DNA from 2 places in the Streptomyces sp. NPDC039609 genome. Region 1 is predicted to be linked to the other one. Evidence: riboswitches for the same ligand, from Rfam matches in the RefSeq annotation. Region 1 holds a riboswitch; the other holds the start of a gene.
The links. A riboswitch is a leader RNA that binds a small molecule or an ion and turns the genes downstream of it on or off. The one in region 1 is predicted to bind ZMP and ZTP.
Positions count from the first base shown of each region.

Region 2: it holds a riboswitch for ZMP and ZTP, as region 1 does, so the genes downstream of both, ACZ561_RS16190 (serine hydroxymethyltransferase) here and ACZ561_RS10135 (bifunctional 5,10-methylenetetrahydrofolate dehydrogenase/5,10-methenyltetrahydrofolate cyclohydrolase) in region 1, are expected to answer to the same signal.

Region 1 covers NZ_JBVIUJ010000003.1:198,478-213,800, reverse strand. Annotated here, with positions in the region: gene exaC (acetaldehyde dehydrogenase ExaC) at 1-1,154, opposite strand, end outside; gene ACZ561_RS10140 (GAF domain-containing protein) at 1,200-2,480, opposite strand; ZMP/ZTP riboswitch at 2,615-2,721, shown strand; gene ACZ561_RS10135 (bifunctional 5,10-methylenetetrahydrofolate dehydrogenase/5,10-methenyltetrahydrofolate cyclohydrolase) at 2,750-3,604, shown strand; gene ACZ561_RS10130 (hypothetical protein) at 3,712-4,389, shown strand; gene ACZ561_RS10125 (SWF or SNF family helicase) at 4,412-5,698, opposite strand; gene ACZ561_RS10120 (DEAD/DEAH box helicase) at 5,695-8,619, opposite strand; gene ACZ561_RS10115 (fatty acid desaturase family protein) at 8,897-9,997, shown strand; gene ACZ561_RS10110 (hypothetical protein) at 10,014-10,196, shown strand; gene ACZ561_RS10105 (MOSC domain-containing protein) at 10,410-10,955, shown strand; gene ACZ561_RS10100 (tannase/feruloyl esterase family alpha/beta hydrolase) at 10,998-12,377, opposite strand; gene ACZ561_RS10095 (hypothetical protein) at 12,512-13,420, opposite strand; gene ACZ561_RS10090 (hypothetical protein) at 13,520-13,834, opposite strand; gene ACZ561_RS10085 (class I SAM-dependent methyltransferase) at 13,936-14,532, opposite strand; gene ACZ561_RS10080 (MHYT domain-containing protein) at 14,684-15,323, shown strand, end outside.
Region 2 covers NZ_JBVIUJ010000005.1:199,138-214,460, forward strand. Annotated here, with positions in the region: gene ACZ561_RS16170 (2'-5' RNA ligase family protein) at 1-47, opposite strand, end outside; gene trpS (tryptophan--tRNA ligase) at 142-1,155, opposite strand; gene ACZ561_RS16180 (RNA polymerase sigma factor) at 1,230-1,841, shown strand; gene ACZ561_RS16185 (hypothetical protein) at 1,816-2,619, shown strand; gene ACZ561_RS16190 (serine hydroxymethyltransferase) at 2,907-4,175, opposite strand; ZMP/ZTP riboswitch at 4,256-4,346, opposite strand; gene rocD (ornithine--oxo-acid transaminase) at 4,454-5,659, shown strand; gene ACZ561_RS16200 (glutathionylspermidine synthase family protein) at 5,705-6,886, opposite strand; gene ACZ561_RS16205 (hypothetical protein) at 6,906-7,196, opposite strand; gene ACZ561_RS16210 (hypothetical protein) at 7,287-8,135, shown strand; gene pdxR (MocR-like pyridoxine biosynthesis transcription factor PdxR) at 8,147-9,562, opposite strand; gene ACZ561_RS16220 (carboxymuconolactone decarboxylase family protein) at 9,610-10,125, shown strand; gene ACZ561_RS16225 (isocitrate lyase/PEP mutase family protein) at 10,122-10,865, shown strand; gene ACZ561_RS16230 (malate dehydrogenase) at 10,944-11,933, opposite strand; gene ACZ561_RS16235 (helix-turn-helix domain-containing protein) at 12,231-13,217, opposite strand; gene ACZ561_RS16240 (DUF3017 domain-containing protein) at 13,471-14,049, opposite strand; gene ACZ561_RS16245 (bifunctional methylenetetrahydrofolate dehydrogenase/methenyltetrahydrofolate cyclohydrolase) at 14,052-14,912, opposite strand; gene ACZ561_RS16250 (hypothetical protein) at 15,158-15,323, shown strand, end outside.

The sequences.
Region 1 (15,323 bases):
TAGTACCCGCCCGCCAACTCACCGTCGTACTCGATTCGCCGGCCACCCGTCAGGATCTTCGCGCCCTCCTGCTGGCCGATGTCCAGATACGAGAGGATCTTCTGGAGCTGGTCGTTGGACGCCTGGGCGCCGATCATCGTGTCCGTGTCCAGCGGGTGGCCCGGGAGGATCTTCTCCGTGCGGGCGATCGCCGCATCCAGGAACTCGCTGTAGTGGCCCCGTTGGATCAAGGCCCTTGACGGGCACGTGCAGACCTCGCCCTGGTTCAGGGCGAACATCGTGAAGCCCTCGAGCGCCTTGTCGCGGAAGTCGTCGTCCGCCGCCCATACGTCGTCGAAGAAGATGTTCGGCGACTTGCCGCCCAGCTCCAGCGTGACCGGCTTGATGTTCTCGGAGGCGTACTGCATGATCAGCCGCCCCGTCGTCGTCTCGCCCGTGAAGGCGATCTTCGCGACGCGCGGCGAGGACGCGAGCGGCTTGCCCGCCTCCGCGCCGAAGCCGTTGACGATGTTCACCACACCCGGCGGCAGCAGGTCGGCGATCAGGCTCATCCAGAAGTGCACGGACGCCGGGGTCTGCTCGGCCGGCTTGAGGACCACCGCGTTGCCCGCCGCGAGCGCCGGGGCGAGCTTCCAGACCGCCATCAGGATCGGGAAGTTCCACGGGATGATCTGCGCGACCACGCCCAGCGGCTCGTGGAAGTGGTACGCGACGGTGTCGTCGTCGATCTCGCTCAGCGTGCCCTCCTGGCCGCGCAGCGCCCCCGCGAAGTAGCGGAAGTGGTCGATCGCGAGTGGGATGTCGGCGGCCAGGGTCTCGCGGACCGGCTTGCCGTTCTCCCAGCTCTCCGCGACCGCCAGTTCCTCCAGGTGCGCCTCCATCCGGTCGGCGATACGGAGGAGGATGTTCGACCGCTCGGTCGCGGCCGTACGCCCCCATGCCGGGGCCGCCGCGTGCGCCGCGTCCAGAGCGCGCTCCACGTCCTCGGCCGTGCCGCGGGCGACCTCGGTGAAGGAACGGCCGTCGACCGGGCTCGGGTTCTCGAAGTACTGCCCGCGGGCGGGGGCGACGTACTCACCACCGATCCAGTGGTCGTAGCGGGCCTGGTACGACATGATCGCGCCCTCGGTCCCGGGTGCTGCGTAACGGGTCATGGACATGGCCTCCCTCGGACCGCGCCGGCCGTCCCTGACCGGCGCTCACCGCCGAGAGTGCGCCGTCCGACGTTGCAACACCGTTGCGCCTGCCGACAGTTCCGCGTCCAGGGCCCGCAGTCGGGCCAGCACAGGCGCCAGTCCGGAGCTCGGTACGACCTCCGACAGCGCCCGCCACATCTCCACGTCGTCCTCGCCCCACGCGCTGTAGGTCCAGTCCGCGAGCAGCACCGGATCGCCCCGGTCCACGAGCGCCGCCCGCAGCCGGTCGGCGAGCCGCTCGCGGAGCCGTACGACCCCCGGTGCGCGGGAACCGGGCAGCAGAGGACCCGCGTACTCGCCGAGCGCCGCCGACACCGCGCCCGAACCGAGCCGCCGGTCCACGGTGCCGAAGTCCGCGTCCACCACCGCGTCGAGCCGGTACGGGCGGGAGCGCAACAGCTCCGCGCCGAGCAGCCCCCGCAGCCGGGACAGCTCCGCCCGCAGCGTGACCGGGGTGACCGACTCGTCCTCGTACAGGAGCGTCAGGAGCTCGTCGCCGTTCACCCCGTCGGGGCGATGCGCGAGGACGACCAGGATCTCGCTGTGCCGCCGGCTCAGCCGCAGCCGGCGGCCACCGACGCTCAGCAGCGCCTCGTCCCGGCCCAGCGCGGTCAGCCGCACCCGGTCCGCGTCCGGGGCGGGAGCGAGCAGGGCCAGCTGGGACTCGGCCGCCCGCGCCACCGCCTGCACGAACGCCAGGCTGTGTGGATGGGCGAGCCGGTCCCCGCCCGTGATGTCGACCGCGCCGAGCAGCCGTCCGGTCCGCGGGTCGTGTACGGGAGCGGCGGCGCACGTCCACGCCTGCACCGGCCGACGGAAGTGCTCGGCGCTGAAGACCTGCACCGGCCGGTCCACGGCGATCGCGGTCCCCGGCGCGTTCGTCCCCGCCACCGACTCCGACCAGCGCGCCCCGGCGACGAAGTTCATCACACAGGCCCGGCGCAGCGTCCCGGGATGACCCTCCACCCACAGCATCCGGCCTGCCGCGTCGCAGACCGCGAGCAGATGCTCCCCATCCGTCGCGTACGCGCCCATCAGCTCGCGGATCACCGGCATCGCGGCGGACAGCGGATGCTCCTCCCGATGCCCGGCGAGCTCCTCGTCGGCCAGCTCCACACAGGCCGCGCCGTCCGGGCTCACCCTGGCCCGCGCCGAGCGCCGCCAGGAGTCGGCGACCAGCGGCCGTACCGGAGGGAGCTGCACCCGGCCGCCGCTGGTGAACGCCTCGTGCGCCCGCTTCAGCGCCCCGGTGTCCGGCTCGGACGCCACCCACGCATCGCTCAACTCGGCCTCCACGTCGAGGTCCACCGTTCCCTTCGTGGCCATCGTCGTGCGCGCGGGAGCCGCCCACAAGCGTGCGGACACCGCGGCACACGCCCCCTGTCCTGACACCGCCACCAGGCCCTCACGTAGAGTGGGGCTCGGGCCGTGACTGGCGCTTGAGGTGGATCACCACCGGGGAGCGGCCCCGCGGACTCCACGCACCCGCGCGGATCCGTCGCTGCCGTGCGCCTGGGCGATCACCTGTCATCGACGACGCCCAGGAGTGGCCCATGTCCACCAGCACCGCTTCCCTCATGGACGGCACCGCGCTCGCCCGCCGCACGGTCGAGGAGACCGCCGCGCGTGCCGCCGAGATCACCCGCCGCACCGGCGTCACGCCCTGTCTCGCCACGGTGCTCGTCGGCGAGGACCCGGCCTCCGTCACGTACGTGAAGATGAAGCAGAACCGGTGCGCGAAGGCCGGAATCCGCTCCAAGCACGTGGAGCTACCCGCCTCGACGACAACCGAGGAGCTCGTCGATGCGATCACCGCGCTCTCCGAGGACCCCGAGGTCCACGGCATCCTGCTCCAGCACCCGGTCGGACCGCACATCGACGAGCGCGCCGCCTTCGAGGCGATCGCGCCGGAGAAGGACGTCGACGGTGTCACCATGGCCTCCTTCGCCGCCATGGGCTTCGGCCTCCCGGGCTTCGTCTCCTGCACCCCCGGCGGCATCATGCGCCTGCTCGACGCGTACGACGTCGAGCTGAGCGGCAAGCGGGCCGTCGTCGTCGGCCGCTCCGCGATTCTCGGCAAGCCGGCCGGTCTGCTGCTGCTCAGCCGCGACGCCACCGTCACGTACTGCCACTCGCGCACCACCGAGCTCTCCTCGATCGTCCGCGAGGCCGACATCCTCGTGGCCGCCGTGGGCAAGCCCCGCTTCATCAAGGGTGAGGACATCAAGCCCGGCGCGGTCGTGATCGACGCGGGCTACAACCCCGGCAACATCGGCGACGTCGACTTCGAGACAGCCGCCGAGCGAGCCTCGCTGATCACGCCCGTACCCGGTGGTGTGGGCCCGATGACCATCGCCGTGCTCCTCGCGCAGACCGTCGAAGGGGCGGAGCGCCAGCTCGGCCTCTAGCACGAGGGTTGGGTGTCGCGCGACCCCTGAGTGAACTGACTTTGTCACCGTTCTGTACGCGGTGTGCTGCAACTTGCCTTCAGGCAACAGAAGCTGACGGTTCGTGAGTGACCCTGGTCGCCATGTCCCGGCTCTCCGTCGACCTGCTGCCGCCGCTACGGCACCTCCTTGTGCCCGTCCTTCTCCTGGTGGCGGCTCTCGTGGCCGTGAGCTTTCACGGCGGCGGGGGCGCGGGCCGGTTCTCGGCGGACCCGGAGGACCGGGGGGATCTGGGGTCCGCGACGGCACAGGCCGCGAGCCGCGAGCTCGCACCCCAGGGCGGGGCCACTACGCGCAGGCCCTCGCGCCGCCCCGGCTTGCCCGCCGCCCGCCCGTCCGCCCCACGCTCGCCGAGCGCCGGCCCGTCCGGCGCGAGCTCGCCCGTTGCGTACGAGGAGCTCGCGCCGGGGGAGTGCTTCGACATCGACCGCGAGGCGCCGGGCACCGTCGTGCGGCGCGGCTGCGAGCAGCCGCACGACGCCCAACTCGTCGCCAAGCTAAGGCTGTCCGGTGACCACGCCGCCGACCGGGACATACGCGACGCGGCCGCGGCTCTCTGCCGAGAGCCGTTGCGCCGCAAGGCCGCGGAGCAGCCGTACGGCACGCGCTGGATCACCTTCGTCCAGTACCCGTACCGCAGCAGCTACCTCCTCGGCTCCGACTCGGTGGCCTGCAGCCTCGCCGCCCACACCCCGAACTCCGCCACGGGCGGCACGGCTCGCGAGCTCACCGCGCCGCTCCAGTGACAGTGATGGTGATGGCGACGCCTCAGTCCTCTCCCGCCACCGCAGTCGCGAGCGCTGCGGCCGGGTCCGGGTCCGCGGGACCGGCCGGGACCCAGTGTCCGCGCTCCTTGCGGTAGGGCCACCAGCGTCCGTCCTCGCCGAGCCGCAGCTGCGCCTCGGCACCGACCACGGTCCAGCGCGCCGCCCCCGCCGGCCTCAACACCGGCCGGTCGGCGTCCTCCCAGGCTTCCGTGAGCAGCGTCCTCGCCCGTGCCAGCGCCTCGGCGTCCGGCGTCCATTCCTCCTCCAGCACGGACAGGGCGGCCGCGCCCCCGTACCGCCACGCGCGCGTGGCCAGGTCCAGCTCCGCCCGCCGTCGCCCTGACCCGGTGGCGAGCCGGGCCGCGATCCCCGAAGGGACGGACCCGGCGGCCGCCAGCCGTACCGCGTCCTGCCCGACCGTCAGGGAGGGTTCCATCGCGGTCTGTTCATGACCCGGGGCGAGCGCATCGGCAAGCAGCCGATGCGCCCGCCCGGCCGCGTCCGCCGCCAGGAACTCCAGCGCCGACGGGTCGACACCGGGCGCCGGGTCCGTCTCCGTGTCCAGGGACGGCGGCACGCCCGGCGCCGACAGCAGCATCGGTGGGGCCGGCAGCGGCGGCAGGATGTCCCGCGCGGCGAACGCCTCCGCGGCCGGGACGCCTCCGGCCTCCACCTCCTCCTCGGCGGAGTCGCCGGCGGCCGGAGCCGCCCGCGCCGCGCTGCGCTCCTGCAGCTCGTCGAGGAGCGCCCGCTCACCGCGCCCCCGCATCAGCAGCAGCACGAACGGGTCCTCGTCGAGCAGCCGCGCCATCTGGTAGCAGAGGGCCGCCGTGTGCGGGCAGTGGTCCCAGGCCTCACAGCCGCACTGGGGGTCCAGATCGCCGATGCCCGGCAGCAGTTCGAGCCCGGCCGCCGCCGCGTCCTCCACCAGATGCGGCGGCATCTCGTGGTCGAGCAGAGCCGCGATGTGCCCCGCGCTCTCCACCGCGAGGGCGAGCAGCCGGTCCCACTCGTCCGCCGACAGCTCCTGCAGCAGCACATCGCTGCGGTACGAGGAGCCGTCGTCGTCCCGTACGACAGCCGTGATCCGTCCCGGCCGCACCGCGACCGCGCCCACCGCACCCTCACGGGCGTGCTTGCGCCCCTTCTTCAGCTGCCGGCCGTCGAGCGCCGTGTCCTCGAGCGCCTTCAGCCAGGCCCGGCCCCACCACGTGCGGGCGAAACCGGAACCGCGGGCCGGCGGCAGCGCCGCGAACGTCCGCTCGTCGTCGTGTGCGTACCCGCTCATCGTCCGTCCCCTCGCAGCTGGACCAGATCCGCCAGCTCGGCATCCGTCAGTTCGGTCAGCGCCGCCTCGCCCGCGCCGAGCACCGAGTCGGCCAGCGCCCGCTTGCGCAGCAGCATGTCCGCGATCCGGTCCTCGATCGTGCCCTCGGCGATCAGCCGGTGGACCTGCACCGGCTGGGTCTGCCCGATGCGGTACGCGCGGTCGGTGGCCTGGGCCTCCACGGCCGGATTCCACCAGCGGTCGTAGTGCACGACATGCCCGGCCCGGGTCAGGTTGAGCCCCGTGCCCGCCGCCTTCAACGACAGCAGGAAGACGGGGACCTCGCCGTCCTGGAAGCGCGTGACCATCGCCTCGCGCTCGGCGACGGGCGTGCCGCCGTGCAGGAACTGCGTCCGTACGCCCCGCGCCGCCAGGTGCTGTTCGAGCAGCCGCGCCATCTGTACGTACTGGGTGAAGACCAGGACACTCGCGTCCTCGGCGAGGATCGTGTCGAGCAGCTCGTCGAGGAGCTCCAGCTTGCCCGATCGGCCGTCGATGCGCGGCCGTTCCTCCTTCAGGTACTGCGCGGGATGGTTGCAGATCTGCTTGAGCCCGGTCAGCAGCTTCACCACCAGTCCGCGCCGCTCCATGCCGTCGGCATCGGCGATGGCCGCGAGAGTCTCCCGCACCACCGCTTCGTAGAGCCCCGCCTGTTCCTTCGTCAGGGAGACCGCCCGGTCGGTCTCGGTCTTCGGCGGCAGCTCGGGTGCGATGCCGGGGTCCGACTTCCGGCGGCGCAGCAGGAACGGGCGGACCAGGGCGGCGAGCCGCTCGGCGGCGGCCGGGTCCTCACCGCCTTCGACGGCCGAGGCGTAGCGGGAGCGGAAGGTGCCGAGCCGACCGAGGAGGCCGGGCGTCGTCCAGTCGAGTATCGCCCACAGCTCGGAGAGGTTGTTCTCGACGGGAGTGCCGGACAACGCGACGCGCGCCTTGGCTCCGATGGTGCGCAGCTGCTTGGCGGTGGCCGAGTACGGGTTCTTGACGTGCTGGGCCTCGTCCGCGACGACCATGCCCCACGGCCGTCCGGCCAGTGGCTCGGTGTCCAGCCGCATGGTGCCGTACGTGGTGAGGACGAACTCGCCGTCGGCCAGGCCCTCCAGGCTCCGGGCCGGGCCGTGGAAGCGGCGCACGGGCGTGCCGGGCGCGAACTTCTCGATCTCCCGCTGCCAGTTGCCCATCAGCGAGGTCGGACAGACGACGAGGGTGGGACCCGCTGCGGCGGGCTCGGTCTGCCGGTGCAGATGGAGCGCGATGAGCGTGATCGTCTTGCCCAGACCCATGTCGTCGGCGAGACAGCCGCCGAGGCCGAGGGAGGTCATCCGGTGCAGCCAGTTGAGGCCGCGCAGCTGGTAGTCGCGGAGCGTCGCGGCGAGCGCGGCGGGCTGGGCGACCTCCTGAGGCCCGCCCTCGGGGTCGGCGAGGCGGGCGCGCAGCTGCTCCAGCCAGCCGGTCGCGTGCACCTCGACCCGTCGGCCGTCGGCTTCCGTCGTCCCGGTGAGGACGGCGCCGAGTGCGTCCACGGGAGTGATCTTGCGGTCGTGCGAGGCGCGGGCGCGGCGCACCTCCGCCGGGTCGACGAGCACCCACTGGTCCCGCAGCCGGACCACCGGACGACCGGCCTCGGCGAGCTGGTCCAGTTCGGCACGGGTGAGCTGCTGGTCGCCGATCGCGAAGCGCCAGTTGAAGGCGAGGAGCGCGTCGGCGGACAGGAAGGAGGGGAGCGCGGAGGAGCGGTGGTCGGCGGGACCGTCGGCGGGGGCATGCTCGGCTTCGGCGCTCTTGGTGGCGTGCGTCGCGTCCGTAGCGTCGGAATCGCCGTCCGGCGGACCGATCACCGCGCGGACCGTGAGTCGGTGGGCCATGTCGCGCGGCCAGTGGATCTGGACGCCCGTCGCGGCGAGAGCCCGTGCCGCGGGGCCGAGCAGGTCGGTGACCTCGTCGTCCGCCAGCTCCACGGAGTCAGGGACCGCGGCCGAGAGCAGCGGGGTCAGCGGCGTCCAGGCGCGGGCGGCGCGGCGCAGCGCGAGAAGGGCATCCATCCGGGCCCGAGGCTCGAACATCGCGCCGGCGGTGCCCGATCCGGCCCAGACGTCCGCCGCGTCCGCGACGAGAGTCGGGTCGGCGACGCTGTGCATCTGCAGCACGGCCCGGAAGGCCGGAGCGTCCTGCTCGCCGAGACCGGGCAGTTCGAGGCGCAGGGAGAGGCGTACGCCTGCGTCATGACCGGCCGCCACGTCCGCCGCCCACGCGCGTTGCGCGGGCAGCTCCTGCGGCTCTTCGGCCGCGAACGCGGGCCCGCCGGCGGCGAGCGGCGCGGCCGGGGAGCGCGGCAGCGTGTCGGCGACCGCGTCCACGAAGGAGCGCAGCAGCCGCTCGGGTGCGGGAAGCAGCAGCGGACCGGCCCCGGACAGCGGTACGGCATGGGCGGTGGGCGGCATCGAGGCGGCGAGCGCCCGCAGCTCGGCCAGCTCCTCGGGGCCGAGTGGCCCGGCCCGCCAGGCGTCCCGGTCGGTGGTCGTGAGACCGGGAAGGAACAGGCCCTTGGCCCCGAGGTGCAGGGCGAAGAGAGCAGCGGCACCCCAGAAGGCGGCGGCGGGCGAGGACACGTCGGAGAAGCGGGCGCGAGTGAGGACCGGCAGAGCGTCCCGTACCGGGAGCAGGAGCGCGGGAACGGTGTGCGGGCGGACGTCGTCGGCCACCGCGCTCACCACGGTCAGCTCGTCCGCCACCAGGGTCAGCTCGTCGGCCACCGCCGACAGACGGTCGGTGGACAGGGACCCGTCCGGGGACCAGAAGGCGATCCGGCCGGCGCGCGACGGATCGGAGGGCAGGAAGACGGCGGAGCAGCGGGCGAGTTCATCGAGTCTCTGGGACGACGGCAACGCATTCCTCAAATTTGACTACTGGGCCGAGCGGCCGAGGGTACCTGAACCGACCGACCTCCCGTGAACGCGATCGACGTGACCTGGCTCACGTCCCCGTCGAACGACCGGACTCTCCGAACGCCCCGGGGTGGAGCCAGCCCCACCCCCACCCCCGGGCAAGCCCCCTGGAATCCCGGGGGGTGACGCCATGGCTCCGGACGATCACCGATCCGTACGTTCGAGGGAGTCCGGGCGACCCGCGCCCGGGCCCCGCCCACGGACACCGGAGACCGCCATGCCCCAGGCCACCGCAACGCTCACGGCGCCCGACCGGAGCCTTCTGGCACCCGATGGGGGCAGCGCCACCAGAAGGGGCGGTGGCAGCGAGTTCACACCCTTGCTGCGCATCGTGAAGGAGCAAGGGCTGCTGGAGCGCAGGGCCGGCTGGTACGCCCGTGGGATCGCCGTCAACTTCCTCGGCCTCGCCGCCGTCGTCACGGGTCTGGTCCTGCTCGGCCCGTCCTGGTGGGCCCTGCTGCTCGCCGTCCCGCTCGCCCTGCTCTCCGCCCGGGTCGCCTTCGTCGGACACGACGCCGGGCACTCCCAGATCTCCGGGGACCGGCGCCACAACCGGATCATCCAGCTCGTCCACGCCAACCTCCTGCTCGGCATGAGCCAGGAGTGGTGGAACGACAAGCACAACCGCCACCACGCCAACCCCAACCACCTCGACAAGGATCCGGACGTCGCTGCCGACATCCTCGTCTTCGCCCAGCACCAGACCACCGGGCGCGCCGGTTTCCGGGGCTGGCTCACCCGCCATCAGGCCTGGCTCTTCTTCCCGCTGACCACGCTCGAGGGCATCGCGCTCAAGGTGTACGGATTCCAGGCGCTGTTCTCCAAGGAGGGTCCGTACAAGACCCGGCGCGAGCGGCTCGTCGAAGGCGCCCTGCTCCTCGCCCACGTCGCCGGCTACGCCACCCTGCTGCTGACCACCCTCACCGTCGGTCAGGCCCTCCTCTTCACCCTGATCCACCAGATGCTCCTCGGACTGCACCTGGGCATGGCCTTCGCCCCCAACCACAAGGGCATGGAGATGCCCGACGCCCATCCTGACGGCGACAGCTGGGGCCATCTGCGCCGGCAGGTGCTCACCTCGCGCAACATCCGGGGCGGGATCCTCACCGACTGGTTCCTCGGCGGACTGAACTACCAGATCGAGCACCACCTCTTCCCGAACATGCCGAGGCCGCATCTTCGACTGGCGCAGCCCGCCGTGCGTGCGCACTGCCGTACGGTGGGTATCCCCTACACAGAGACCGGTTTCGTCGAGTCCTACCGACAGGCGCTCGGACATCTGCACGAGGTCGGGGAGCCGCTGCGCTCGGCAGCGTGACAAGGAGGCGTCGGACATGTCGACACGGACGAAGATCGTGATCGGGGGAGTGGCCGTCGGGCTGCTCCTGATCCCTCTCATCGGATTCTGGATGTCCCTGCTGGTGATACTCGGCGTGCCGGCCGTCGCCTACCTGGCCCTCGACCCGAGCCAGCGGCGCCGACTGCGCAGGATCTCCCGCAAGGAGCTGAACCGCTGACCTCCGCGGACCACCGCTGACCTCCGCGGACCACCGCGGACCGGGGTGAGCTGCGCGGACCGGGGTGAGCTGCGCGGACCGGGCTGACCTGCGCGGACCGGGCTGACCTGCGCGGACCGGGCGGAGCACCGCTGCCCCGGAGAACGCCTGACGTACGCTCGGTGGCGATCACCCGCACGTGATCATCGGAACGGAGAAGGGGAGCTCCACCTCATGAGCAACGCCACCGTCACGACAGTCAGCAGCAACGGCGTCTACTCGTTCACCAAGCCGAACAGGGACAGCATCACGCTGCTCGCCGGTCTGGGCGTGGAGGGCGACGTCCACTCCGGCGTCACGGTCAAGCACCGTTCCCGCGTGGCCAAGGACCCGACCGTGCCGAACCTGCGGCAGGTGCACCTCATCCACGCCGAGCTCTTCGACGAGGTCGCCGGGGCCGGTTTCGAGGTCACCCCGGGGGCGCTCGGCGAGAACGTCACCACCCGGGGCATCGACCTCCTCGGTCTTCCGACCGGCACCCGGCTGCACCTCGGTGCCGAGGCCGTCGTCGAGGTGACGGGCCTGCGCAACCCCTGCGCCCAGATCGACACCTACCGGCACGGGCTGCTGAAGCAGGTCCTCGGCCGGGACGAGAGCGGGCAGATCGTCCGCAAGGCAGGGATCATGAGCATCGTGCTGACCGGCGGCGAGGTGCGGCCCGGCGACCCGATCCGGATCGAGCTGCCGGCCGAGCCGCACCACTCCCTGGAGATGGTCTGAGCCTGGGCCCCCCTTGAGCCTCCGGCCTCGTGACCGTCAGTCCTACGGGGTCTCCAGCGCACAGGAGTTGACCACGTCACCGCCCGCCGGCCGTGCGATCGTACGGTCCGCGGGCGGAGCCGTGCCTTCCTCCACCCACTCCGTGAGCGCCGCGAAAGCCGAGCGGTAGCAGGGCAGGATCGGACGCAGCCGGTCCGGATATGTGTCGGAGAGACCGTCGGTGTGAGTGCCGTCCTGGACCCTGTAGTACCGGTGCAACCCGCCCCGCCCCCGGTCGTCGATCATCCGCGCGTACACATCGGAGTCGGTCGCGATGGGGAGGAGCGTGTCCAGATCGCCGTGGAGGGTGATCAAGGGCTTGCCGATACGTCCTGTCAGCGCGACCTCGGCGACGGCCCGGCGTACGGACGCGGGGCGGGTGGTGTAGTCGTACGAGGCGTCCGAGGCGCAGGGGGCGAGGATCTGCTCGATCGTCGAACCGGCCGTGGAGCCCGGGCACTCGGGGTCGTACGACGGATCGAACTCCGCCCGGAAGACCTTCTGCGTCAGCCCCCAGTACGCCTTCTCGTGGTACGGCCACAGGAAACGCGAATCCGGCGCGAAGCCGGCGTCGATCAGGTCCTCGTCCGAGGCCTGGCCGAGGGAGCGGGCGACGGTGACCGGAAGGCTCGTGAGCAGGTTCGGCCCGCGGGTCGTCCAGAGCACGCCCTCCCAGTCCACCCCGCCGTCGTACAGCTCCGGACGGTTCTCCAGCTGCCAGCGGGTCAGATAGCCGGCGTTGGAGATGCCCGTCATGTACGTGCGCTGGGGCGCCCGGCCGTAGCGCTCCCGTACGGCCCTCTTCGCCGCCTTCGTCAGCTCGGTCACCCGGCGGTTCCACTCGGCGACCGCGTCGCCGGGCCGGCGACCGTCGGTGAAGAAGTCCGGCCCGGTGTTGCCCTTGTCGGTGGCGGCGTAGGCGAAGCCCTGGGCCAGCACCTGGTCGGAGATGAGCGCGTCGGTGGAGTACTGGCGCCTGGTGCCGGGCGCGCCGGTGACGACCAGGCCGCCGTTCCAGTTCTCGGGGAGCCTGAGCACGAACTGGGAGTCGTGGCCCCACCCGTGGGTCGCGTTGAGCCGCGAGTCGTCGGGGAAGTAGCCGTCGATCTGGATCCCGGGGACGCCGGAGGGGTTCTTGGTGCCCTTCGCCGAGAGGCCGGCCTGGTCGGCCATGTCGGTGTACGGGGTGCCGGCCAGTCCCGCCGTCGTGAGATCCCCGAGGCAGGCCGTCTCCTGGTGCTCGGCGCCGGGAACATGGATCCGGTGCTGCCCCGCGCACATGGACGGCGGGCCCGACCGGGCGCCTGCGGGCCCGGCGGGACCGATGACGGTCAGCCCGGTCAGGAGCGCGACGAGCAACGGGACGCCTCGGTTCAGGCGCATGGACGGCCTCCGGTGGGACGACGGGAACGGGGTGTGCCGCCACATCGTGCGGCGCGCCCTCCCGTGCGGCCATGGTCCCGGCCCACACCTCGGGCCGTCGGCCCATGTGGGGCCGCGGGTGCGGGCCCCCGGCCTCAGGAGGGGCGCACCGCCATCGCGTCCAGGGCCTCCAGGAGGTCCGGCAGTTTCGGGCCGCGCGCCACCGGGAGGACTTCGCGGGGTTCGTCGTCCAGGAGGACGAAGGCCATGTCGTCGGTCCGCGCGACGAGCGACCAGCCGGGACCGTCGGCGCGCAGCATGCGCGCCCCGCCGGCGGCGAAGCTCGACCGCACCCGTCCCACCGGGGGTGCGTCCTCCAGATAGCCACGCAGCTCGGAGAGCGCGCGACGGACGCCGTCGTACGGATCGCGGGGAGCGTCGTCGCCGTCCCCGCCCCCGTCGCCGGTGCCCGGGCTGTCCGGCGTGCCGCCCGTCCCGGTGTCGGCCCCGGTCCGCGACTCGTCCGGTACGGATCGGTTGCCGGTGGCCGGGTCCGCCGTGTCGGCCCCGGCGTCCTCGGCTCCCTCGGCGTCGTCCATCTGCGCCCGCCAGGATGCCCACTGCAGCGCCACCTCGTCGGCGCCGAGCCTGCGCTGGGCCGGTCCCCAGGCGTCGTCGTCCGGCGGAGTGAGTGGCGTGCGGTCGCCCTCCTCCGGCTCCGGGTCGTGCGGGGCCGGGAGGTCAGGCGAAGCCGTCGCCACGGCGAGCGGCCAGCCGGGGAGCGCGGCCACGACCGAGCGCTCGTCGGGGGAGAGGTCGTACTCCATCCCGCAGTCCCAGGAGGCGATGGCCACCGCGACCAGCGAGACGTCGTCGATGGCCACGGTCCACCGGGCGCCCTCGCCGTCCTGGCCGAGGACGAGCCCGTACCCCTCGGCGTAGGGCTTGAGCTCCAGCGCCGCGCAGGCCGCCGGATAGTCGTCGCCCAAGGCGCTCGGGAACCGCGCGGGCGTGAGCAGCACCGCGGTCAGCACGTACAGCGCGTCGTCGTCGGCGGTAGCCACGTCAGCCTCCCCATCTGGTCGTCGGCGCACCTTAACCAGTGGGTAACCCGCGCGTCGAGAGTCTCCGGGAGGAATCTGGCACGGCCGATTCCGTACGGCTCAGGCCGTGGGCAGCCCGGGCAGTCCCAGGAGGGAGCGGGCCACGGTCTGCGGCGACTCGCCGCGCTCACGGGCGAGTGCGATCACGGCACGGCAGGCGAGCTCGTTGATGCCGAAGGAGAGGGCTTCGGGGGAGACCCAGGTGGCGGCCTCCTCGATCTGGTCCTGATCCTCCTCCACGCAGCCGGCCACGTACGTCGCCGCCGCCTCGAAGATGTTGTGCTGCCGCCGCACCCGGGGCGGCTCGGGTGTACCGTCCGGTGCCCGTCGCGCGGTCGGCAGGAGGGCATTGAGGAGTGCTCGCATTCGGGCCATGGCCTGCCGCCTTCCCCGGACACGGCTGCCCGGCACTTCCACCGTAGACAGGGAAGTGCCGGGACAGAAGGCCGCGTTGGCCGTGATGACGACCAAGTGGCTCATTCGCGAACGGCGAGCACCAGGTAACGGTCGTCCTCGTCGACGTAACTGACCATCCGCCATCCGGAACCGGAGAGAAGTGGGCGCAGGTTGGGCTCGGCGCGCAGATCGTCGTCGGTGATCTGCCGGCCGTGGCGGGCGGCGAGGGCGGCGCGGCCGATGGGGTGGAAGAGGGCGAGCTGTCCGCCGGGGCGGACCGCCCGGGCCAGTTCGCGCAGGTTCTCGGCGGGGTCCGCCAGATGGGAGATGAGACCGGCCCCGAACACCGCGTCGAGCGCGCCCTCGCGCAGCGGCAGCCGGGCGACGTCCGTGAGGAGCAGTTCGGCGGACTTGTCGCGCCCGGCCCGTACCGCCTGAGCCAGCATCTCCGGGGTGAGATCGGCGCCGATGACGGTCCCGGTCGGGCCCACGGCCGCACGCAGCGCGGGCAGGGCGCGGCCGGTGCCGCACCCCGCGTCGAGCACGGCGTCGCCGGGACGCAGTGCGAGATCGGCGACGGCCGCGGCGTAGGCGGGGCCGTCGTCGGGGAAGCGGGTGTCCCAGTCGGCGGCCCGGGGGCCGAAGAACTCCTGGACATGGGTGGGGTCATCGCTCATGCGTGCATGATGCCTCAGCCTCAGGGGTGAACGTCCTGTGCGCATGTTCGAGCGCGGCACGATCGTTCTGGAACATCTCTGTGTCATATTCCATCAGGTTTCGAAATGCGCCCCCGATGCGCCCCCTTGTCCGGACTAGCGTCCCTGGGTCATGGGACACCTGGACCACGCCACCTTCGGCTGGCTGACACCTGCGCTGTCGTACGCGATGGCCTGCATAGGCGCCGCCCTCGGGCTGCGCTGCACCGTACGAGCGCTCGACGCGACCGGCCGATCGCGACGCAACTGGCTGCTCACCGCCGCGTCCGCCATCGGCACCGGCATCTGGACGATGCACTTCGTCGCGATGCTCGGCTTCGGCGTGACCGGGACCGACATCCGCTACAACGTACCGCTGACCATTCTCAGCCTTCTCATCGCCATGGCGGTCGTCGGAGTCGGAGTCTTCGCCGTCGGCCACGGCCGCGACCGGGTCCGCTCACTCCTGATCGGCGGGCTCACGACCGGTATCGGCGTCGCGAGCATGCACTACATGGGGATGGCCGCCCTGCGACTGCACGGGCAGGTGACGTACGACCCCATGCTCGTCGCACTCTCCATCGTCATCGCGGTCGTCGCCGCGACGGCGGCGCTGTGGGCGGCGCTCAACATCCACGCCCCGGCCGCCGTGGCGGTCGCCTCGCTGGTCATGGGAGCGGCCGTCAGCAGCATGCACTACACGGGCATGTTCGCCGTCCGCGTCGAGGTCGCTCCCTCGACGGCTGCGCTGCCCGGGGCCACGGCGATGCAGT
Region 2 (15,323 bases), on a different contig from region 1:
TAGGGCTCCGGGACCGCGATCGAAACGCCGAGCGTTACGGTCCCCACGTCGTTCTCCTCCGTCGTCGGTCTTCTCAGGTCGATGGGTGGTGCAGCCGCCAGTGTGCGGCCTGCACCACCCTTGAGGCCAGGGTCCTTGGACTCAGTGCTTGGCGGGCAGGAAGCCCACCTTCTCGTACGTCTGCGCCAGCGTCTCCGCGGCGACGGCACGCGCCTTCTCCGCGCCCTTGGCCAGGAGCTGGTCCAGCGTCTCCGGGTCGTCCAGGTATTCCTGCGTACGGGTGCGGAACGGCGTGACGAAGTCCACCATGACCTCGGCCAGGTCGGTCTTCAGCGCGCCGTACATCTTGCCCTCGTAGCTCTGTTCCAAATCGGCGATGCCGGTCCCGGTGAGCGTGGACATGATGGTCAGCAGGTTGGAGACGCCGGCCTTGTTCTCGGGGTCGAAGCGGATGACCGTGTCGGTGTCGGTGACCGCGCTCTTGACCTTCTTCGCCGTGATCTTCGGCTCGTCGAGCAGGTTGATCAGACCCTTGGGCGTGGACGCCGACTTGCTCATCTTGATCGTCGGGTCCTGCAGGTCGTAGATCTTGGCCGTCTCCTTGAGGATGTACGGCGCCGGGATCGTGAACGTCTCGCCGAAGCGGCCGTTGAACCGCTCCGCGAGGTCGCGGGTCAGCTCGATGTGCTGGCGCTGGTCCTCGCCGACCGGGACCTGGTTGGCCTGGTACAGGAGGATGTCGGCGACCTGCAGGATCGGGTACGTGAAGAGACCGACGGTGGCCCGGTCTGCGCCCTGCTTGGCGGACTTGTCCTTGAACTGGGTCATGCGGGAGGCCTCGCCGAAACCGGTGAGGCAGTTCATGATCCAACCGAGCTGCGCGTGCTCGGGGACGTGGCTCTGGACGAACAGCGTGCAGCGCTCGGGGTCGAGCCCGGCGGCGAGCAGCTGTGCGGCGGCGAGCCGGGTGTTGGAGCGCAGCTCCGCGGGGTCCTGCGGGACCGTGATCGCGTGCAGGTCGACGACCATGTAGAAGGCGTCGTGAGTCTCCTGCAGGGCAACCCACTGGCGGACCGCGCCGAGGTAGTTGCCGAGGTGGAACGAGCCTGCGGTGGGCTGGATTCCGGAGAGCACACGGGGAACGTCAGAGGCCATGCTCACCATTCTCTCAGGTGCGGGCGGCGATCCCGGACTGGGAACCGATCGCGTTCTGCCGGTGTATCAAAGGTGTGAGGACGCTGGAGGGGGGCCGGGTCGTCGTAGACACAGCCGAGGCCGCGGTGATCGCACGGGTACGCGCCGGGGAGGCGGAGGCGTACGCGGCGCTGGTCCGCGCGCACACGGCGGTCGCGCTGCGTGCGGCGGTGGCGTGCGGGGCGGGGGCGGAGGCCGAGGACGTGGTGCAGCAGGCCTTCTTCAAGGCGTATCGGTCGCTGGGGCGGTTCAAGGAAGGGGCCGCGTTCCGGCCGTGGCTGCTGCGGATCGTGGTCAATGAGACGAGGAACACAGTGCGCTCGGCGGGTCGGCAGCGGGCCGTCGCGGGGCGGGAGGCGGAGCTGCTCGCGGGCGAGCCGCTGATACCGGACGGGGCGGACCCGGCGGTGGCGGTGGAGGAGGGCGAGCGGCGGCGGCAGCTGCTCGCGGCGCTGGACGGGCTCGGTGAGGACCACCGCCAGGTGGTGATCCACCGGTATCTGCTGGAGCTGGACGAGGCGGAGACGGCCGAGGCGCTGGGCTGGCCGCGGGGGACGGTGAAGTCCCGGCTGAGCCGGGCGCTGAAGAAGCTCGGACTGGCATTGGAGGGAGGTGACGAGCATGACGGACGAGGGGCTCCCGGATGAGCTGCGTGACCTCGGACGGCATCTGAGGGTGCCGGACACGGACGGGGAGACCATGGCCGAGCGGGTGCTCGCTCAGCTCCTGGCGGAGCAGGTGCCGGCGCCCGCGGCCCCGCGGCGGCGGTTCGGCCGGCCCAGGTTCGGGTGGCTGCGGTCGGGGTGGCTGCGCGGGCGGTGGAAGGCGCTGCTCGCGGCCCTCTCCGGGGTGCTGGTGGTGCTGGTGCTCACGCCGCCCGTCCGGGCGACGGTGGCGGACTGGTTCGGCTTCGGCGGGGTGGAGGTGCGGTACGACCCCGGGACGCATCCCGGCCCGGGCGCGGCGGTGCCGGAGTGCACCGATCCGGTGTCGCTGGAGGAGGCCGGGCGCAGGGCCGGCTTCACGCCGCTGATACCGAGCACGCTCGGCCCGCCCGACGCGGTCTCGGTGACCGGCTCGGCGGAGCCCGGGCGGGCGGTGATCACCCTGTGCTGGCGGGAGGACGGCGGTCGGACGGTCCGGCTCGACGAGTTCCCGGCGCGGCTTCCCATGGCCTTCGGCAAGCAGGTCCAGACGCATCCGGAGTGGGTCGATCTCCCGGACGGCGCGGAGGGCTACTGGTTCGCCGAGCCCCATCTGCTGCGGTTCCCGATGACGGACGTGAGCGGGAAGGAGTGGACCCACTCGATACGCACGGCGGGCCCCACGCTCCTCTGGACGAGAAACGCGGGAGCCCTGACCCTGCGACTCGAGGGCGAACCCTCCCTGGAGAAGGCCCGCCGCATCGCCGAGTCGGCGGGCTGAGCGGACGGCCCGCCCGGGACCGGACCGGCCAGGACCGCCCCGGACCCGACCCACTCGGACCGGCCGGGACCGGACCGGACCGCCCCGGGCCCGACCCACTCGGACCGGCCCGTGTCGGACCGGCTCGCGTCGGACCGGCTCGCGTCGGTCCAGCCCGGGATCACCGTCCGGGGTCAGACCGTCCGGGTCAGACCGTCCGGGTCAGACCGTCCGGGTCAGACCGTCCGGGTCAGACCGTCCGGGTCAGACCGTCCGGGTCAGACCGTCCGGGGTCAGACCGTGCGGGATCAGGCCGGGAGGCCGGGGGCCGGGAAGGACGCCATCAGGGCCGCGACCTCGGCGCGGATCGTGAGGAGCGCGTCCTCGTCACCCGAGCCCGCCGCCGCGACGCCCCGGTCGATCCAGTCGGCGACCTGGGTCATGTGCTCCGTACCGAGACCGCGGGAGGTGAGGGAGGGGGTGCCGATGCGGACGCCGGAGGGGTCGAAGGGCTTCCGGGGGTCGTAGGGGACGGTGTTGTAGTTGACGACGATCCCGGCCCGGTCGAGGGCCTTCGCGGCGACCTTGCCCGGGACCTCCTTGGGGGTGAGGTCCATCAGGATCAGGTGGTTGTCGGTGCCGCCGGAGACGAGGTCGAAGCCTCGGGCGAGCAGGGCCTCGGCGAGGGCCTTGGCGTTGGCGACGACGGCATGGGCGTAGTCGCGGAAGGAAGGCTGGGCCGCCTCGCGCAGGGCGACGGCGATGGCGGCGGTGGTCTGGTTGTGCGGGCCGCCCTGGAGGCCGGGGAAGACGGCCTTGTCGAGGGCCTTCGCGTGTTCCTCGCGGGACATCAGCATCGCACCGCGGGGGCCGCGCAGGGTCTTGTGGGTGGTGGTGGAGATGACGTCGACGTGGGGGACCGGGGAGGGGTGGGCGCCGCCCGCGATCAGGCCGGCGATGTGGGCGACGTCGGCGACGAGCACGGCGCCGGACTCACGGGCGATCTCGCCGAAGGCGGCGAAGTCGATCGTGCGGGGCAGCGCCGTGCCCCCGCAGAAGATCACCTTGGGCCGCTCCTTGAGGGCGAGCTCGCGGACCTGGTCGAAGTCGATGAGCCCGGTGTCCTGGCGTACGCCGTACTGCACGCCCCGGAACCACTTGCCGGTCGCGGAGACGCCCCAGCCGTGGGTGAGGTGGCCGCCCATCGGCAGGGCCATGCCCATCACGGTGTCGCCGGGCTCGGCGAAGGCGAGGTAGACGGCGAGGTTGGCCGGGGAGCCGGAGTAGGGCTGCACATTGGCGTGGTCGACACCGAAGAGGGCCTTGGCGCGCTCGATGGCGAGGGTCTCGACCTGGTCGATGTTCTGCTGGCCCTCGTAGTACCGGCGGCCGGGGTAGCCCTCGCTGTACTTGTTCTGCAGGACGGTGCCGGAGGCTTCGAGGACGGCATGGGAGACGTAGTTCTCGCTGGGGATCAGTCGCAGGGTCTCGGCCTGCAGCTGCTCCTCGGCGCCGACGAGCGCGGCGAGTTCGGGGTCGGTGGCGGCGAGGGCGGGGTGCGGGGTGGTGTCGTTCATGGCGTTCCTCCGGGCGTTCGGCGGATCCCGGGGTACGGCTCAGATCGACTGGGCGGCACCACACGGGAGGTTCGGTTTCCCGAAGATGCCCAGGCGGGCGGCATCTCGTGTGGTCTGCCGCGCACGGCTCCCCCGGGGTCGCTTCCCCGTACGCCAGTCGCCGTGCGTGTTTCCAGCCTAGCGGGCGCGCCGTCACCCAGGTTTCTTCGTGCGGCATCCGAGCGACGATAGAAAAAGGGGCCACACCCGCCCCAGCCCGCAGGACGAACGGAGATCCCGTGTCGAGAACGCAAGACGCGATCGCTTCCGCGGAGGCGCACAGCGCTCACAACTACCACCCCCTGCCCATCGTCGTCGCCTCGGCGGACGGGGCATGGATGACCGACGTCGAGGGCCGCCGCTACCTCGACATGCTCGCCGGGTACTCGGCACTCAACTTCGGGCACGGCAACCGGCGGCTGATCGATGCCGCGCGGGCGCAGCTGGAGCGGGTGACGCTCACGTCGAGAGCGTTCCACCACGACCGGTTCGCGGAGTTCTGTACGCAGCTCGCGGAGCTGTGCGGCAAGGAAATGGTCCTGCCGATGAACACCGGCGCGGAGGCCATCGAGACGGCGGTGAAGACCGCGCGGAAGTGGGGGTACGAGGTCAAGGGCGTGCCGGACGGGCACGCGAAGATCGTGGTCGCGGCGAACAACTTCCACGGCCGGACGACGACGATCGTCAGCTTCTCCACGGACCACGAGGCCCGTGACCACTACGGTCCGTACACCCCGGGTTTCGAGATCGTTCCGTACGGCGATCTGACGGCGATGGAGCGTGCGGTCACCGCGCACACCGTGGCGGTGCTCCTGGAACCGATCCAGGGCGAGGCGGGGGTCCTGGTGCCGCCCGCCGGATATCTCCGCGGGGTGCGGGAGTTGACCCGTGAGCGGAACGTGCTGTTCATCGCGGACGAGATCCAGTCGGGCCTCGGCCGGACCGGGCGGACGTTCGCCTGCGAGCACGAGGGCGTGGTGCCGGACGTGTATGTCCTGGGCAAGGCGCTGGGCGGCGGTGTCGTCCCGGTCTCGGCGGTGGTCGCGGACCGTGATGTGCTCGGGGTGTTCCGACCCGGCGAGCACGGGTCGACGTTCGGCGGGAATCCGCTGGCGTGCGCGGTGGCGCTGGAGGTGATCGCGATGCTGCGGAGCGGGGAGTACCAGCAGCGGGCGGCCGAGTTGGGCGAGCATCTCCACGCCGAGCTGGGGCTGCTCGTGGGCGGGGGCGCCGTCGAGGCGGTGCGCGGGCGCGGGCTGTGGGCCGGTGTGGACATCGTGCCGTCCCGGGGCACGGGCCGGGAGATCTCGGAGAAGCTGATGGACCGGGGCGTACTGGTGAAGGACACGCACGGTTCGACGATCCGGATCGCACCGCCGCTGGTCATCAGCAAGGAGGATCTGGACTGGGGTCTGGAGCAGCTGCGGGCGGTGCTCTCGGAGTGACACGGCGCCCGCCCCGTCGTGCGGGCGCCGTCGTCGGCGGAGCGGTCAGAGGATGACGTGCGGCAGGAAGCGGGCGTACTCGTCCGTGATCAGGCCCGCGGACTCGCGGATCCCGAGCCCCGCCGCCTCGTCCTCGACGACCCATGCGCCGAGCACGACACGGTTCCCGTCGAAGTCGGGCAGTGGGGCCAACTCCTGGTAGCAGCAGGGCTCCTCGCGCAGCACGGCCGGGGAGCCCTGCTCGTGGACGGTGACGCCCGCGCCCTCGCGGCCGAGCAGCGGCTTGGCGACGTAGCCGCCGGTCGCGGCCAGTTCGCGGGGGCCGTCGAGGTAGGCCGGCAGCAGGTTCGGGTGGTCCGGGTAGAGCTCCCAGAGGATCGCGAGCAGCGCCTTGTTGGAGAGCAGCATCTTCCAGGCGGGTTCGATCCAGCAGGTCGTGCCCGTACCGCCGCCGTTGTCGAGGGTGTCCAGGACGTACGGGCCGAAGCGGTCGGTGGTCAGCCACTCCCACGGGTAGAGCTTGAAGCAGCTGCGGATGAACCGGAGCCGGTCGTCCACGAACCGCCCCGAGAGCCGGTCCCAGCCGATCTGTTCGACCGACAGCGCCTGCGTGTCGAGCCCGGCCTGCTGGGCCGTCTCGCGCAGATACGCGACGGTCATCAGGTCCTCGCCGAGTTCGTCCCCGTCGGAGTGGACGAAGTGCAGGGGACCGGGCGGCAGCAGCTTCGCCTGGCGCTTCCAGGCGTCGACGAGCCGCTCGTGGAGCGAGTTCCACTGGTCGGCGCCGGGGAAGCGCTCCTCCATCCAGAACCACTGCGGGCTGGCGGCCTCGACCAGGGAGGTCGGGGTGTCGGCGTTGTACTCCAGCATCTTGGCCGGGCCCGTACCGTCGTAGCGGAGGTCGAACCGTCCGTAGAGGGAGGGCAGTTCGGCCCGGCGGCGCCAGGACTCGGCGACGAGGGAGCCGAGCCGGGGGTCGGTGAGACCGAGATCGGCGAAACGATCCTGCTCGACGATGTGCGCCGCCGCCACCAGACACATGGCGTGCAGCTCCTCGACGACCTCCTCCAGCGCCTCGACCTCGGGCAGCGTGAAGGAGTAGTAGGCGCTCTCGTCCCAGTACGGGCGCAGGGAGTCGTCGGGGTAGCGGGTCAGGGGGTAGACGAGCCCCTGCTCCTCCACCGTCTGCTGCCACCCCGGCCGGGGGTCGATCGTGTGCCGCTGCATGTCGTACGGTCCGTCCCGCTCAGCCGCCGCCGGAACCGGAGCAGCCGAAGCCGCCGGTGTCGACGGCCGTCTTGTCGAAGCTGCCGCCGCTGACCCTGTTGTCGCTCACGCTGCCGCCGTAGTAATACGAACCGCGCGTCGAGCTGCCACTGCCGCTGCCACTGCTGCTCTCGCATTCGTAGCTCGGCAGTTTCTCCCGGGTCAGCGGGTCGACGCACCGCCGGTCCGGCTCGGAGCCGCAGGACGTGATCGTCGCCGCGAGCACCCCCATACCGCCGAGCACGACCGTGCTCGACCTCAGCCTGCGCATGTCAGTCCTTCCGATCACGTGGTCAGCGACCGCACAGTTTAGGCCGCTGTCCGAACGCCCTCGCACTAGAGTCCCTTTGTGCTCTTGGGGATGATTTGCGCGCTCGGATCGTCGCTCTGCTTCGGCATGGCGTCGGTGTTGCAGGCGCTCGGCGCGCGGGCGGCGACGCCCGGGACGGGCGCCGGCGTCGACGTGGCGCTGCAGTTGCGGGCGATGCGGCAGTGGCGCTATCTGGCCGGGCTCTCCCTGGACGGGATCGGGTTCGGGCTGCAGATCGTCGCCCTGCTGACGCTGCCGATCTACATGGTGGGGGCGGCGCTCGCCGCGAGTCTGGCGGTCACGGCGGTGGCCGCCTCGTGGCTGCTCGACGTCCGGCTGCACCGGATGGAGTGGGCTGCGGTGGGTGTGGTGTGCGCGGGGCTCGCGATGCTCGCCCTCGCCGCGGGCGACGAGGGCGAACAGAGCTCGTCGGAGGCGCTGCGGTGGGCGATGCTCGCGGCGGCGTTCGGGGTGCTGGGGCTCGGCGCGGTCGCCGGACGGCTGCCCGGCAGGCCGCGGGCGCTGGCCCTCGGCCTCCTCGCGGGCTTCGGCTTCGGGGTGGTGGAGGTGGCCGTTCGGCTGATCGACAGCTGGGACCTCGCGAACCCCGCGGTGTACGCGCTGCTCCTGGGCGGCGGGACCGCGTACGTACTGCTGACCTCGGCACTCCAGCGGGGCTCCGTGACGACGGCGACGGCCGGCGCGGTCCTCGGCGAGACGATCGGCCCGGCGCTGGTGGGCGTGATCTGGCTGGGCGACCAGACGCGCGAGGGCCTGGGCTGGCTGGCGATCCTGGGCTTCACCGTCGCCGTGGCCGGCGCACTGGTCCTGGCCCGCTTCGGCGAACCCCCGACCCCGGCGCCCGGACCGGAACCGTCGGGACCCCCGACGGACGGCTGACGGCGAGCCCGTCAGGGCAGGACGCGGCACAGCGCCGCCAGGGCGCCCGCCCAGGCGCTGTCCGGGGGCGTGCCGTAGCCGACGACCAGGCCGTCCTTGGTCGTCGGGACGTCCGGGTGGCGGAACCGGTTGAGGCCGAGGAGTGCCAGGCCCTGCCACGCCGCGGAGCGCAGGACCGCGGGTTCGAGGCCCGGCGGGAGTTCCAGGACCGCGTGGAGGCCGGCCGCGATGCCGCTCACCCGGGTCTCCGGGGAGTGCGCGGCCACCGCCTCCACCAGCTCGTCGCGCCGCCGCCGGTAGCGCAACCGCATCGCCCGGACATGCCGGTCGTAGGCGCCCGAGGCGAGGAACTCCGCGAAGGTCAGCTGCTCCAGCGAGCTGGACACCCAGTCCACCCGCCCCTTCGCCGCCACCACCTCGTCCACCAGACGCTCCGGCAGCACCATCCACGCCAGCCGCAGCCCGGGGGCCAGGGACTTGCTGGAGGTGCCCATGTAGACGACCCGCTCGGGGTCGAGACCCTGGAGCGCGCCCACGGGCTGGCGGTCGTAGCGGAACTCCCCGTCGTAGTCGTCCTCCAGGACGAACCCGCCCGATGCCCGCGCCCAGTCGATCGCCGCCACCCGCCGGTCGGGGTGGAGCGCGGCGCCCAGCGGGAACTGGTGGGCGGCCGTCATCAGCGCCGCGCCGACACCCTTCATCCCGGCCAACCCCTCGGTCCTGGTGCCGAGTTCGTCGTACGGAAGGGAGGGCAGCCGCAGCCCGGCTCCACGCAGCAGCTCCCAGTGCGCGTCGAGCCCGTACGACTCGACGGCCACCTCGCGCACGCGGCGGGCCCGCAGCACCTGCCCCATCAACATCAGCCCGTGCACGAACCCGGCGCAGATCACGATCCGTTCCGGCTGCGCGTGGACGCCTCGCGCCCGGGCGAGGTACTCGGCGAGCACGGTGCGCAGTTCGATCCGGCCACGCGGATCGCCGTAGCCGAACGCCTCGTGGGGCGCGGCCGTGAGCGCGCGCCGGGACGCCTTGAGCCATTCGGAGCGCGGGAAGGACGCCAGGTCGGGCGAGCCCGGCTTCAGGTCGTACGTCGGCCGGGCTGCGGCCGGCCGGGCCGCCGTCACCGGGGGCCGTGCGCCCGCCCCGGCCGCCCGGCGCGGCACGGCCCGCTGGGCGACCCGTGTCCCGGAGCCCTGCCGGGCGGTCAGCCACCCCTCGGCGACCAGCTCGGCGTACGCGTCGGCGACGGTGTTGCGGGCCACGCCCAGGTCCGCCGCGAGCGAGCGGGAGGACGGCAGCCGTACGCCCGCCGCCAGGCGCCCGCTGCGCACCGCCTCCCGCAGGGCGTCCATCAGCCCCGTCCGCAGACCCGTGCCGCGCAGCTCCAGATGGAGGTCGGTCCCAAAAGTGGCCCAGTCGTTCGCCATGGAAATGGACCATACTCCTGTGCCATCCCGGCCGTACGGTGATGACCATGACGACCACCACGACGAACGACACCGTGACGACCGAATACGCCCACGAGCACGCCCCCCGTCTCAACCTCGCCGAGCAGGTCCCGGAGTTCTACCGGGCGATGATCCGGCTGGAGCAGGCGGCCGCGAAGGACGTGGACCCGACCCTCTACCACCTGATCAAGATCCGGGCCTCGCAGATCAACCACTGCGCGTTCTGCATCGACATGCACGCCAAGGACGCGCTGGCGGAGGGCGAGTCGGTCGAGCGGATCGTCCAGCTGTCGGCGTGGGAGGAGTCGCGGCACTTCTACACCGAGCGCGAGCTGGCCGCGCTCGCGCTGACGGAGGCCGTCACCGTCCTCACCGACGGCTTCGTCCCCGACGAGGTGTACGCGAAGGCCGCGGCCCACTTCGACGCGACCGAACTCGCCCGGGTCATCGCCGCCATCACCGTCATCAACGCCTGGAACCGGATCGGCGTCAGCACCCGGCTGACGCCCGGCCACTACACCCCCGGGCAGTACGCCAGGTGACCCCCGCGTCCCCCGCCGACGTGCTGCGTGCCCTCCACTCCGGGCGCGCGGCGGACGATCCGCTGGTCGTGCCGGGTCCGTGGGACGCGGCCAGCGCGCGCGTCTTCGAGGAGGCCGGCTTCCCGACGCTCGCCACACCGAGCGCGGGAATCGCCGCCGCTCTCGGACACGAGGACGGCGAGACCCCGCCCGAGGAGATGTTCGCGGCCGTGGCGAGGGTCGTGCGGGCCGTCTCCGTACCGGTCACGGCCGATCTGGAGGACGGCTACGGCCTGGCTCCGAAGGAGCTCGTGGCACGGGTCCTGGAGACCGGGGCGGCCGGGGTGAACCTGGAGGACACCAGCCGCTCCGGCGGGCTCAAGGACCCGCGGGAGCACGCCGCCTGGCTCGCGGAGGTACGGGCGGAGGCCGGGCCGCGGCTCTTCCTGAACGCGCGCGTGGACACCTATCTGCGCGGGGTGGACGATCCGGCCGCCACGATCGAGCGGGCGCGGCTCTACACGGAGGCGGGCGCGGACTGCGTGTACCCGATCAAGGCGCCCGCGGCCCATCTCCCGCTGCTGCGCGCCGGGATCGACGCACCGCTCAACGCGCTGGCCCTGCCCGACGGGCCGTCGCCCGCCGAGCTCGGGCGGCTGGGCGCGGCCCGGATCACCTTCGGCCACGGCCTGTTGCTGCGCACCCTGCGGGGCGTCGCGGAACTGGCGGGAGAGCTGGCCGGGTTCGGACGCCCGGCGTGACGGGGCCGAGCGCCGCGGAGACGACTCCGCCCCCGGTCGCGGACGACCGGGGGCGGAGAGGGAACAGCCGGCTCAGGCTCAGATGAGGCCGAGTCCGCGGACCGCGTCGCGCTCCTCGGCCAGCTCCTGGACCGAGGCGTCGATGCGGGCGCGGGAGAACTCGTTGATGTCCAGGCCCTGGACGATCTCGTACTTTCCGTCCGTGCAGGTGACGGGGAACGAGGAGATCAGGCCCTCCGGGACGCCGTAGGAGCCGTCCGACGGGATGCCCATGGAGGTCCAGTCGCCCGCGGCGGTGCCGTTGACCCAGGTGTGGACGTGGTCGATCGCGGCGTTGGCGGCCGAGGCGGCCGAGGACGCGCCACGGGCCTCGATGATCGCGGCGCCGCGCTTGGCGACGGTCGGGATGAAGGTGTCGGCCAGCCACTGCTCGTCGTTGACGACCTCGGCGGCGTTCTTGCCGGCGATCTCCGCGTGGAAGATGTCCGGGTACTGGGTCGCCGAGTGGTTGCCCCAGATGGTGAGGCGCTTGATGTCCTCGACGGACGCGCCGGTCTTGGCCGCCAGCTGCGAGAGCGCGCGGTTGTGGTCCAGGCGGGTCATCGCGGTGAAGCGCTCGGCCGGGACGTCCGGGGCCGAGGCCTGGGCGATCAGGGCGTTGGTGTTGGCCGGGTTGCCGACGACGAGGACCTTGATGTCGTCCGCGGCGTGGTCGTTGATGGCCTTGCCCTGCGGCTTGAAGATGCCGCCGTTGGCGGCGAGCAGGTCGCCGCGCTCCATGCCCTTGGTGCGCGGGCGGGCGCCGACGAGCAGGGCCACGTTCGCGCCCTCGAAGCCCTGGTTCGGGTCGTCGAAGATGTCGATGCCCTTGAGCAGCGGGAAGGCGCAGTCGTCGAGCTCCATGGCGGTGCCCTCGGCGGCCTTGACACCCTGCGGGATCTCGAGGAGGCGCAGCTTGACCGGCACGTCCGCGCCGAGCAGGTGGCCGGAGGCGATGCGGAAGAGCAGCGCGTAGCCGATCTGGCCGGCCGCGCCGGTGACGGTGACATTCACGGGAGTGCGGGTCATGGCGATCTCCGTAAGACAGCTGGCGGTGGGGGTCCCTGCCCCTGATGCTGGACACCTCTCCTGATCGACGATCGATCGGTCGACCCGATGTCTCGACGTGAAGAGATATCCAGCGGTCAGGCTATCCGACCCGGGACCCGCTCAACCCCCACCCCCTTGTGGTCCGGCTCACTGCCACCCGACTGCCTTCGCACCGCGCCGCGGCGCGGTCACCGCTCGCCCGGCACCCCCGCCGCACCGCGCCGCGGCGCGGTCACCGCTCGCCCGGCACCCCCGCCGCGCCGGGCCGCTGCGCTGTCACCCCTCGCCGGTGCACTCCTTCGCCCCGCTCTTCAGCGTCGCGCAGGCCGTCGCGTCCGTGCCCTTGGCCACGGCGACCATCGGCGTGTACGCGTCGGCGTCGGCGTCCACCACCGCGTTCTGGCTGGTACCGGCGGCGGTGATGCGGACGGTGTCGCCGGGGCCCGCCCCGGTGATCCGCGCCCAGGCGGCGCCGCACGTCCTGCTGTACCTCACCTCCACCTGGCCGGCGGTGCCGACCCTGGCGCGGGAGACGGTGGTGGCAAAGGCGCCGCCGCAGCCCATCGCCTCCGGGTCCTGGCCCGCGCAGCCGGCTCCGGCGCATTTCACCCCTGCGGGGAGGGTGGTGCTGGGCGGCGCGCTCGGGGTCGCGGTGGGCGTGCCGCCGGCCTTCTTCCCGTCGTCGCCGGTGGAGCCGCCCCCGAGGTCGGTGAGGAGGACGGCCGCGGCGATGACGAGCAGGGCGCCGAGGACGCCGGTCAGGATCAGGGCGGCGCGGCGCGGGCGTGAGGCCCCGGAGGGCCGCCGGGGCGGCGTGGGGGCGGGTGGCGCCGGTCCGGCGGGGGCCGTGGTGCGCCGGGCGGGCGTCGGGCCGCCGTCGCTTCCGCCCCTGGTCTCGGTCGAGGCGTTCGCGCCGGAGGGGCCGGGATCCCCGAGGGCGGCGCGCGCCTGCGAGATCCGCAGGGCCTCCATGGTCAGGTCGCGGCGCAGTTCGGAGCGGCTCCAGGCACGCTCGGCGAGCTCCCACATCGTCGTGAGATGGCCGGTGTCGGTGCCGGTCACCTCGGCGAGCGCGACGACGGCGCCCCGGGGCGCGAGGAGCCGTCCGTTGAGATACCGCTCCCATGAGGTCTTGCTGTAGCCGGTACGGTCCGCGACGGCGGCGATGCTCAGTCCGCTGCGGTCGACCAGGCGTCGTAGCTGACTCGCGAACTCGCGTATCTGTGGGTCGAGTTCGTCCGGCAGCGCTTTCCAGCGAGGCATGCGCGTTCCCCCCTTGTCCCCCTTTGTGTCCCCCTAGAAGGATGCTCCGGGCCAGGATGGCAGTTCCCGGGGCAGGAGCGCACGGGTGCATACGAATCGGGCGTGCGCCCCCGGGGCGTAGCGGAATGGTCACTTCCGTGCCACAAGGCGCTGACGAACCTTGAACCACATTGGCACGTACATGACGCTCGAACGGAGGCGGCGCCCGTCCTCCCTCGGGGGAGAGGACGGGCGCCGCCGTTCCGTCGTGGGGCTAGGTGACCGTGAGGTGGAGGACGTCCTCCAGGAACGGGATCCTGAGCCAGGGGTTCGGCTGCACCATGAGCGCCAGCAGCACGATGAGCCCGCCCATGACCCCGTACGTGACCATGTCGGTGAACCGCGACCGTACGGCGAGCATCCCGACGGACGGCAGCGCGCGCCGCAGCCCCGCGCCGGTGAGCAGCGCCACGCCGACCAGCATCGTGCCGACCCGGAACGACTGCGCGAACAGATCCGTCCCGACGATGAACAGTCCCAGCGCGGTCAGCCCGAGCACGGTCAGCAGCGGCCACTGCCGCGCCGGCGCGGGCGCCCCGACGGGAGCGGCCCGGCCGCCGCCCTCGGGCCGCGCGGTGTCCGTGGTCATGGCGGGCGGACGCCGCGACCGCCCGGGGGTGGTCGCTGCGGCGTCCTTGGCGGACGGCTCGGCGGGGTCCTCGACGGGGGCTGCGGACTCGGCGGAGGCGTCCGGCGCCTCGCCCTCCGTCCGGCCCTCGGTCCGGCCCGCGTCCACGTCCTCACCCGGGCCCTCGGCGCCCGCGGCGCCCTTGGCGCTCACGCGCGAGGTCATCGTCAGAGCGCCGCGGCCGCGCGCTCCGCGGCCTCGACGACGTTGACCAGGAGCTGCGCACGGGTCATCGGGCCCACACCGCCGGGATTCGGCGAGATCCAGCCCGCGACCTCGGAGACACCGGGGTCGACATCGCCGAGGATCTTGCCCTCGCCGTTGCGCGAGACACCGACGTCGAGCACGGCGGCGCCCGGCTTCACGTCCTCGGCCTTGATCAGGTGCGGTACACCGGCCGCGGCGACGATGATGTCGGCCCGCCGCAGATGCGCCGCCAGGTCACGCGTACCGGTGTGGCACTGCGTCACCGTCGCGTTCTCCGAGCGCCGGGTCAGCAACAGCGGCATCGGACGCCCGATGGTGACACCGCGCCCCACGACCACGACCTCCGCGCCGTTGATCTCCACGCCGTGCTCGCGCAGCAGCTGGATGATGCCGTACGGGGTGCAGGGCAGCGGCGCCGGCTCGTTCAGCACGAGACGGCCGAGGTTCATCGGGTGCAGACCGTCGGCGTCCTTGGCCGGGTCCATCAGCTCCAGGATGCGGTTCTCGTCGATGCCCTTGGGGAGCGGAAGTTGGACGATGTACCCGGTGCACGCCGGGTCCTCGTTGAGCTCGCGTACGACCGCCTCGATCTCGTCCTGCGTGGCGGTGGCGGGCAGCTCACGCTGGATGGAGGCGATGCCGACCTGCGCGCAGTCGCGGTGCTTGCCCGCGACGTACTTCTGGCTGCCCGGGTCGTCGCCGACCAGGATCGTGCCGAGGCCGGGCGTGACGCCCTTCTCCTCGAGGGCCGCCACACGGGCGGTCAGGTCGGACTTGATCGCGGCTGCGGTGGCCTTGCCATCGAGAATCTGGGCGCTCATGGCCCCATCCTCCCGGATGACCCCTCGCTTGTTCCAATTCGGCCGTACACCGCCCTGCGCCAAGCGAACGGAGAGGTTGCACTTGCACAACTCCCGGCATTCCGACTGGACAAAAAGTCGATGCTACGACGACGATGACCGCGCAGTGCCGCGGGCAGTGCCGGGGGGCAAATCACTCAAAAGCCGTGAGAAGTACCTCCGCGCGGGCCGCGTCGTCCCCGCACAACCCACGGAGGAAACCCGCGATGAGCTTCGGCGAACCGAACAACCCCTACGGCCAGCCGCAGGGACAGCAGCCCGGATACGGTCAGCCGCAGGGCCAGCAGCCCGGATACGGCTACCCGCAGCAGGCTCCGCAGGGTGTGCCCCCGCAGCAGTACGGCTACCCGCAGGCTCCGCCGGTCCAGCAGC